One region of the Salipaludibacillus sp. HK11 genome, then DNA from elsewhere that is predicted to be linked to it. Evidence: riboswitches for the same ligand, from Rfam matches in the RefSeq annotation. Region 1 holds a riboswitch; the other holds the start of a gene.
What was found. A riboswitch is a leader RNA that binds a small molecule or an ion and turns the genes downstream of it on or off. The one in region 1 is predicted to bind lysine.
Positions count from the first base shown of each region.

Region 2: another riboswitch for lysine. It lies ahead of lysA (diaminopimelate decarboxylase); the one in region 1 lies ahead of ACM26V_RS12815 (Na+/H+ antiporter NhaC family protein).

Region 1 is NZ_CP181045.1:2,630,187-2,635,206, reverse strand. It holds gene ACM26V_RS12825 (dihydrofolate reductase) at 1-327, shown strand, start outside; gene yunB (sporulation protein YunB) at 422-1,252, shown strand; lysine riboswitch at 1,343-1,523, shown strand; gene ACM26V_RS12815 (Na+/H+ antiporter NhaC family protein) at 1,787-3,355, shown strand; gene ACM26V_RS12810 (sodium-dependent transporter) at 3,480-4,829, shown strand; gene ACM26V_RS12805 (M23 family metallopeptidase) at 4,900-5,020, opposite strand, start outside.
Region 2 is NZ_CP181045.1:198,112-203,131, reverse strand. It holds gene ribD (bifunctional diaminohydroxyphosphoribosylaminopyrimidine deaminase/5-amino-6-(5-phosphoribosylamino)uracil reductase RibD) at 1-510, opposite strand, end outside; FMN riboswitch at 785-933, opposite strand; gene ACM26V_RS01230 (peptidylprolyl isomerase) at 1,034-1,468, opposite strand; gene lysA (diaminopimelate decarboxylase) at 1,585-2,934, opposite strand; lysine riboswitch at 3,039-3,215, opposite strand; gene ACM26V_RS01220 (spore germination protein) at 3,305-4,786, opposite strand; gene ACM26V_RS01215 (stage V sporulation protein AE) at 4,770-5,020, opposite strand, start outside.

The sequences.
Region 1 (5,020 bases):
CCGTTACCGAAACGACGAAATATTGTTTTGACAAGAGATCGAGATTTTTCAGTGGAAGGTGTAGAAATTATTCACGAGTTGTCTGATGTTGATCAATTGATGAAAGAGCGAGATGAATTTTTTGTCATCGGTGGGACGACACTTTATGAACAACTTCTTCCTAAAGCAGAAAGATTGTACATAACAAAAATTCATCAATTCTTTGAAGGAGATACTTTCTTTCCTGAAATTAGTGAAAAAGATTGGGAAATCGTATCTGAAGAACAAGGAATTGTTGATGAGAAAAATCAGTATTCGCATACGTTTCTTATCTATGAAAGAATATAAAAATAGAAAAAATTCTTCAGGAGACAATCTTGGAGAATTTTTTAGTACAATCTTTGTTTCTCCTTGCATATGAATGTGGGGAGGGGGAATCAAAATGAAAGTATTTCGCACCACGCGGCCTAGCCGTAAGAAAAAAGGACCTCTTCCTTTTCGTTATGTATTAATGATTTCGTTTATCATTTTCATTATCTTAACAGTCCAGGGGCTGATCATCGTAGAAAAAGGTATCAGACCGACATTGATGGCGATCGCAACTACTGAGACGCAAAGAATTGGTACATTAGCTATCAATGATGCGATATCTCGTCATATCCTTGAGGATACGGAATTGGAGAATCTTGTCGAATTTGATCGAGATGAAGACGGGAAGGTCATGTCTGTTCAATACAATCAAGTTATATATAATCGGGTGTTACAAGAGACTACGAAACGTGTGCAGAATTATTTAAATGATATTGAACATGGACGAGTGAAGGATCTTCGTATTCCGAATGAAGTCGATGTCCATAGCGAAGGAGCGACATTTTCTGAAGATGGAATTATTCATATGATTCCTTTAGGTCAAGCGACTAACAACGCACTACTCGCACACTTAGGACCTCGAGTTCCTGTTCGTTTATCAGCGATTGGAGATGTGCAGCCGCAACTGAAGGAGAACATTGTATCTGTTGGAATTAATAATACGTACATGAGTATCTCGATAGAAATTGAAGTCGATGTTAAGGTTGTTATTCCATTTGCGACAAATACGGAAGTGGTAAAAACATCGATTCCTGTAGCAATGGTATGGATACCTGGAGAAGTTCCAGATTTTTATAGTGGACCGGGTGGTGAAGGTGGAATGACGCCAGCTGTCATCCAAAGACCAGAAGAAGAAGTTAGTGAAGATTTCGATATGGAAACTGACAGAAATATAAGCAATTAGATCCAAAAATAAAACAGTTGAAAAGAAAAGAATCTTTTGATATGATAAGTTTCGGATTTGTAATTAAATAAAGAGTAAATACCTCATTTACGGTGAGGTAGAGGCGCAAAATGCAGAAGTAGGAAACGAGAGTTTGGACGACGATGACCGTTTCTGAAAGGGAGTTTTGCCGAAGTTATTATGTTCTGTCCGGGATATAATAGCTGGGGTTACATTAAATAAATGTAACACTGTCACTAAAGGGAAACCTTAGTGGAGTACTACTTCAGTTGATGGGGAATCGACATCTTGACTTCATTATGAAGCGGCAAGGGAAATTTCCTTTGTCGTTTTTTGATGGTTAGGAAACGAAAGATTTTTGAGTGGTGGATAAGTTTTGGGTATCATAGTCATAAAAGAGACTATGGACACGTTGCGAAATTTGTCGGAAATTGTTATGTGTCAGAAGGATTGAATTATATATCGAATTGGCTGTCTATTTGTAGCAATGTAACGATTATCTGTAGGAATTAATTTATTTTTAGGAGGATCCAAATGGAGGAACATGGTATTTTAACATTATTACCACCGGTTTTAGCGCTTGTAATGGTGATTATCACCAAACGAGTATTGTTATCTCTTGGGATAGGAATTGTTGTTGGAGCATTGATGATAAACCAATCAGAAGAGTTATTTCTTAATGAAACAATATCGCAAATTTTCACTATTGTTGCAGGTATTTTTATTTCTGAGGGTGGAGTAAATACTTGGGAATTTTACATTATTTTGTTTTTATTAATCCTTGGTATGATTGCAGCACTTATTACGGTGACAGGAGGTAGTAGAGCTTTTGGCGAATGGGCATTGACAAAAGTCAAATCGCGAATAGCTGCTCAGTTTGTTGCAGGGTTCCTAGGGATCATTATCTTCATTGATGATTACTTTAACAGTCTGACCGTTGGGAATGTTAGTCGTCCCTTCACAGATAGGCATAAAATCTCAAGAGCAAAGCTAGCATATGTTGTCGATTCAACAGCTGCACCAATTTGTGTTATTTCTCCAGTTTCAAGCTGGGGGGCATACATTATTACGATTATTGGTGGAATCTTAGTTACCCATGGGGTTACTCAATATGAAGCCCTTCAAGCCTTTTTGTTCATTGCGCCGATGAATTTTTATGCGATCTTTGCAATCTTGCTCGTTTTTGCAGTAGCATATTTTAAGTTGGATATAGGTCTGATGAGAACGCATGAGGAACGAGCTCAGAATACGGGTGAACTTGTAGATAAGGAAAAGGGGCCAGTTCCAGGTGATAGCGAAGATGCAATCCCTATGGCGGATGGTAAAGTGGCCGATTTAATTTGGCCGATCGTTACACTTATCATTGCAACAGTCCTGTTTATGGTGGTTACAGGTATTCAGGGAACAGAGGAAGGCCAACGATCATTACTAGCTACGTTTGAAAATACTGATGTTGCTGCAGCATTGTTGTATGGGGGATTAATCAGTTTAGTAATGACGATTGCCATTTCATTATTACGAAAACTTCCAATGAAACATCTAGGACTTGGATTATGGGCAGGTGTAAAATCGATGCTTCCTGCCATCTATATTTTATTATTCGCTTGGACAATCATTGAAATCATTGGTGATCTAGGAACGGGTGAATACTTGGCCTCATTGGTTGATGAGCATATACAATTAGGGTTCCTTCCTGCTTTACTGTTCCTTATTGCTGGTTTTATGGCATTTAGCACAGGTACGTCATGGGGGACGTTTGCAATCATGCTTCCGATTGCAGGGGAAATTGCAGCGATAACGGATATTACGCTTATTCTACCAGTATTGGCTGCTGTACTTGCCGGTGCGATATTTGGAGATCATTGCTCACCTATATCTGATACGACGATCTTATCCTCAGCAGGTGCAGGTAGTCATCATATAGATCATGTGCTGACACAACTACCCTATGCACTAATTGTTGGGGTGATAGCAACAATTTCGTTTTTAGCATTAGGTTTCTCTGGAAGTGTTTGGATTGGATTATTAGCTGGGGCTGTGACGTTTGCAATAACAATTCTTATCCTAAAAACAGTCATTGTGAGATTATATCAAGCAGCTTAGCAAATAAGAATAATTGGGACACTTATATAATATATACCGAAACTCTTTGACAATTGTCAGACAATTATAATAAGATGGCAAAGAGCGAATAAATATTAAAATATGAAAGAGAGGAGTTATGACTATGAATAATGGACGGGAACAATGGGCCACGAGAATGGGCTTTATTTTAGCCGCAGTTGGTTCAGCGGTAGGTTTAGGAAATATCTGGCGTTTTTCGTATGTAACAGGCGATAGCGGTGGAGCGGCCTTTTTATTAATTTATGTATTATGTATTTTTCTTGTTGGACTTCCGGTATTGCTAGCTGAATTCTCAATTGGTCGACGAGGGCAGTCGGATGTGGTAGGCTCGTTTAACAACATAGCCCCAGGAAAACCTTGGGTAATCGGTGGCGTACTAGGTGTTGTGACATCATTCTTGATTTTATCTTTCTATGGAGTTATTGCAGGTTGGGTCGGTTACTTCCTGTTTAGTTACTTAACCGGTGCCGCTGGAGCGGTGGGGCAAGGTGGATATGAAGATTTCTTCGTAGACTTTATCGGAGGAGCAGGAGGACCTGTTTTCTGGCAATTCCTTTTCATGGCAATCGTTATTGGCATCGTATTTTTCGGTGTTAAAAAAGGAATTGAGCTTTCTAACCGTATTTTTATGCCTTTATTAGCATTAATTTTAATTATATTGGCTGGTTATAGTTTAACACTTGACGGTGCTGGAGAAGGATTAAGATTCTTATTTACTCCAGATTGGAGTGCTTTTGGAGATCCAAATGTTTATTCGGCCGCGATTGGTCAAGCATTTTTCACTCTTTCATTAGGTATGGGTGCGATGATTACGTACGCAAGTTATTTACCGAAAGATACGAAACTTCCAACTGCTGCCGGTGGAGTTGTAGTACTTGATACGTTATTTGCGATTATTGCAGGTATTATGATTTTCCCAGCTGTGTTTACGTTTGGGCTAGACCCTGCGAGTGGGCCAGGTTTAATCTTTATCACGTTGCCTGAAGTATTTGCTCAAATGGGAGCTGGAGGAACATTTTTTGCAATACTATTCTTCTTCCTTGTAGCAATTGCCGCTTTATCTTCTGCGATCTCACTCTTGGAAGTAAGTGTTTCTTATGTGATGCGCAAGATGAATTGGAATCGTAAACTAACAACAATCGTAGCAGGTGTTGTCGTTACGTTGGTTGGTATTCCATCCGCATTAAGCCAAGGTGGACCTTTATCGATGACTTTTCTTGGGGAGCCATTCCTTGATTTCATTGATATGATCACGGATCAATACACGCTTCCCCTAGGTGGATTTATTGTTGCCTTATTCGTTGGATGGGGATGGAATAAAGTTGATGCACTAAAAGAAACTGGTTTAACTAATAGTGTTATCGGAGTCATCTGGTTATGGTTTATTCGAATTATTGCACCAATAGGAATTTTATGGATTTTGATTTTAAATATTTTATCAATTTTCGAGTAATTATAGCAAAACGTAACGCGGTTAAAATAAGCTCAGCGACTATTTTTTTGTCGCTGAGTTTTTCTTTGAACTAAGAATTATTTTGTTTTCTTTCTGCTCGCTCCCATACCTTTAAAGAAGGGTGTGGATCAAACGACCATTCGAAGAATCCATTATCTCGATACATACCGTAATGAAGGTGTGGTGGGAAT
Region 2 (5,020 bases), 2.4 Mb from region 1:
AATCCATTGACTCTCTCCCGTTGAAGTGGCAATTTTCCCATCAATACTAGTCGCCATTTTCAATGTTACATACGGTGTAGATGTAGTCATATAGTGAAAAAAAACATCATTTAGTTCATCTGCTTCTTCTTTCATAACACCAACTTCAACGTCAATTCCAGCGTTTTTCAATTTATTTATTCCTTTGCCTGACACTTCAGGATTCGGATCTGTTGAAGCAATCACCACTTTGGATACTCCAGCTTCAATGACAGCATCAGCACAAGGAGGTGTTCGTCCATGGTGTGAGCAAGGCTCCAATGTGACATACATCGTTGCCCCTTTGGCATTGGCTTGAGCGACTTGAAGAGCGTGACGTTCAGCGTGACGTTCCCCTGCTTTTAAGTGCGCCCCCATACCAACAATTTCACCGTTCTTGACAATAACACACCCTACAACAGGGTTCGGAGCTGTTTGTCCTATTGTTTGTCTTGCGATCTCGATCGCTAATTTCATATAGTTATTATCCATAAGTCGAACCCTCCTGTTATATAAACGTATACTTCTAGTCATCAATCAAACTGAGATAAAAAATTGTAATTTAACTCAATTTTTTTTAAAACAAAAAAGCCCTAAAAGGAATTTCCCTTCAGGACATAGTTTCAGAATATGATTTGTGCAGAAAAAGATGCTCAAAGTTTACAGAGAAAACCAAAATTCAATTCTCTCCGTAAAAAAGAGTGATTCTAGGAACAGTAAATGTCATAAGACACACTTCTCCTAGATAACCATCTTTTTCAACCGTCATATCCTTCTCCCATCCAGACTATACTGTCGGCTTTGGAGTTTCACCAAATCCACCGTTGCTTAAATATAAGCAACGGGTCACGGACTTAAAGGCTATTGCGCCTCATCACCGCCGGTTGGGAATTTCACCCTACCCCGAAGGAACGGTTTATTCATTTTGTATAGTGTATCACAAGATGTTTCATTTGTTCTTCATTTTGCTCAAAAAAAACGTCCAAATGAGAATTTGAACGTTTTTGGACATATTTTATGCTTCGTAAACTTTAACCTCTGACATTTGATCGCCTGCTTTAATCCTTGGAAGAATATCTAACCCCTCTGTTACCTGACCAAATACAGTATGAACACCATCTAAATGTGGCTGTGGTTCAAGTACTAAAAAGAATTGACTTCCCCCAGTGTCTTTACCAGCGTGAGCCATTGAAAGACTTCCTTTTTGATGCTTATGTGGATTCCCTTTTGTTTCACACTTAATTGTGTAACCAGGTCCCCCTGTACCATTTCCTTCAGGGCATCCTCCTTGAGCGACAAAACCTGGAATCACTCGATGGAAAGATAAACCATTATAAAAACCATCGTTCGCTAATTTTTCAAAGTTAGCTACCGTTCCCGGTGCCTCATCAGCAAAAAATTCAATCTCAATCTTTTCACCATTTTCAAAAGCAATTGTACCTTTTTTCATCATTATTACCTCCATTTTTTCAATTAAATTATGTATATTGTTTCTATTTTACACGAGAAATACGAAAGAAGGAAACAAAACAATCAAACCGCTCTATTTCCTTCGATTTTTCGAGGTTAATTTTGACCTATCTGTGTGTCTAATCCTTTTTGCATAATAAGTTGCTTGTAGGAACGTTCATGTCGTATTAAATCTTCAAACTTCTCACGTTCAATAACCAAATGATGTTCACCGTCTTCCACAAATACAACCGCTGGACGTAAAATACGATTGTAATTACTTGCCATCGAATAGCCATAAGCTCCTGTTGAAGATACGGCAAGTAAGTCTCCTTGAATAGCTGGAGGTAATGCCAAATCCCAAATGAGCATATCTCCACTTTCACAGCATTTGCCTGCAATAGAAACAACTTCTGATTTTTCTTGATCGGCTTTGTTAGCTAAAATAGCTTCGTATTCAGCTTGATATAATGCCGGTCGAATGTTATCAGTCATTCCACCATCAATAGAAATATACGTTCTTAACCCAGGAATATCTTTTCTCGAACCAATTCGATACAACGTTGTGCCCGCTTCTCCTACTAATGCTCTTCCTGGTTCAATCCAAATTTCTGGCACAGGCATATTTAATTTTCCGGCTTCTTCTTTTGCTGCCATCACCATTTTATCAATATACTCATGCAGAGGAAGTGGGTGGTCGTGCTTTCCATAACGAATGCCAAATCCTCCACCTACATTCAATACATCAGGATAATAGTCCAATTCTTGTTTCCATTCTGCTAGCGATAAGTAAATCGCTTTAACTGCCTCCTCAAAACCTTCTGCATTGAAAATTTGTGAGCCAATATGAGAATGAACACCTTTCAATTTTAAATGGGAATGCGTTAAAATCATTTTTATTGCTCTTTTCGCTTGACCACTGTTCAAATCAAAGCCAAACTTCGAATCTTCTTGTCCTGTTGAGATATAGTCATGTGTATGGGCCTCTACACCTGGTGTAATTCGAATCAATACGTCGATATTTGTATTCAACGTCTCCGTTAGACCCATAAGCCAAGATAATTCTGTGAAATTATCAACCACAATACATCCTATCTCTTCTTTCACAGCCATTTCAAGTTCATCTGGTGTTTTGTTATTTCCATGAAAATGAATTTTTTCTACTGGAAATCCAGCTTGCAATGCAGTGAAGAGTTCCCCACCTGAACAAACATCTAAACTTAATCCTAGTTCATCGGCCAATTCAATCATTGCAATACAACTAAAAGCTTTACTAGCATAAGCTATTTGATACTGCACTTGTTGATTTTCAAACGCATGATGAAACTCTGACGCCCTATTACGAATATCTTTCACATCATATACATAAAGAGGTGTGCCATATTGTTCAGCTAAAGTAGTGACATCAACTTCACCAATTGTTAAATGACCCTCCTGATTAATCTTACTTGTTCCATATAACCCCATATATACCCACTCCTTGTAACCTTACTCACACTTGAACAATAGAAAAAGAGAAATGAATGTGAATCACACTCATTTCCCTTTTGGGAGTTCCGTTTCCGGCAATCCATCAAGGTTAGTGCTCCACTACAAATTGCAGTGACAGTGAGCAGTTTATTTAACTACACCCCAGTAAACTAAAGTAAGTTGCTTTAGTTACTTCGGCAAATTGACCTTTCAATAGCCATCATCGTTTCCTTTTACTCAGGCTATTTACTAATTCTTTTTGCACCTCTACCTACATTATAACTTATCTTATACCATATTTTATTTTTTTACAATATCACACTCTTATCCATCATGCAACTAACATACGAATACATTAGAAAATTTATTAACCATCTTGTTTCGTTACATTCTGCGGATGAACAATACTCGGTCTCTTCCGTTTAATTGGTACTGCCTGCCGGAAAATAATATCAAATAACGCTTTTGGATAAAAAGGTAGGAACGGCCACATATATGGCGCCCCTAGGGTTTTTGATCGTACGAGCAGGATAAACAGTACCGCTGTACCTAGGACAAACCCTGGGACGTTGAATAGCGCCACCGAAAACAGAAGAACGAGTCGTAGTATTTTTAATGCAACTGACAATTCATAACTTGGTGTTGCAAACATTCCGATCGCGCCAACCGCAACATAGAGAATTACCTCAGGAATAAACAGTCCTACTTCTATTGCAATTTCTCCAATTAACAAAGCAGCAACAAGTCCTAATGCTGTTGCTAATGGAGAAGGTGTATGGATCGCCGCCATCCTTAATAATTCTATTCCTAACTCTGCTAAAACAATCTGCCCAAATACCGGTACATTCGAATCTTCTGAAGGACCAATATAGTCGAAAGCATCGGGAAGAAGCTCGGGTTCTTGTACCATTAACAACCAAAATGGCAAAATAAATAAAGCAAATAGAATCCCTGAAAATCTCACCCATCGAAAAAAAGTCCCCGCCATCGGTGCTTGACGATATTCCTCAGCATGCTGTACATGGTGAAAAAACGTTGTTGGAATAATAATCACACTTGGAGATGCATCGATAAATAAAACGACGTGACCTTCCAATAAATGAGTTGCACACACATCAGGTCTTTCGGTATAGCGAACCATCGGAAATGGATTATATCCTTGTTTAACTACAAATTCTTCAACAGCCTTATCAGCCATGGTTAATCCATCGATATCAATGCCTTTTAACTCTTTCTGAACAATTTTCACAAGTTTCGGATCCGCGATGCCTTTAATATAAGTAACACTGATATCAGTTTTAGATCGACGGCCAACGCGCATAATTTCGTTTCTTAATCGTTCATCGCGGATTCTTCTTCTTGTCAATGCAGTATTTTCAATAATATTTTCCGTATAACCGTCTCGACTTCCTCTGACAACTTTTTCGGTATCAGGTTCCTCAGGGCCTCTCCCAGGGTAATTTCTCACATCAATCACAAGGGCTTTGGAATCTCCTTCAATGAGAATAAAAATTAACCCTGATAACATTTCTACGATGGCTTCATCTAGCGTACCTACTTCTTCTACTTGTACATGAGTTAGCCGGTTTAAAATCTGCTCTTTTACACTAGATTTTTTTTGTTCAACCGCATCAAGAAACATTAGTTCTTTTAACAATTCAATAATGTATTGAATATCGCACAATCCATTTACAAAATAAAATTGAACTTCTTTATCGAGGACAGATATTTTTCTAACACCTACGTCAAAACTTTCACCAATACCAACTCGCTTTTTTAGACAACGCTCATTTTCATGGATGTCTTCTGAAATAGGATGGTCAATCTTGCTTTCATCTTGGTGGGTCACTTAGACCACTCCTTTCCAAAATCAATTGAATCGCTTTTTTTGTGACAGGGGCTCCTTTTTCAAAGTCATCATACCCTCCCATTTTTCCTACATCACCAACCCCAATAATGATTGGATCTTCATTGACATTTAAAAGATCCACAGTATCCCCTCGTATTCTTTTTATTTCTGTTTCTTTTATCCCAGCTTTGTCAACACCGTATTCTGTAATATTTCCATAGCGATCAACACATA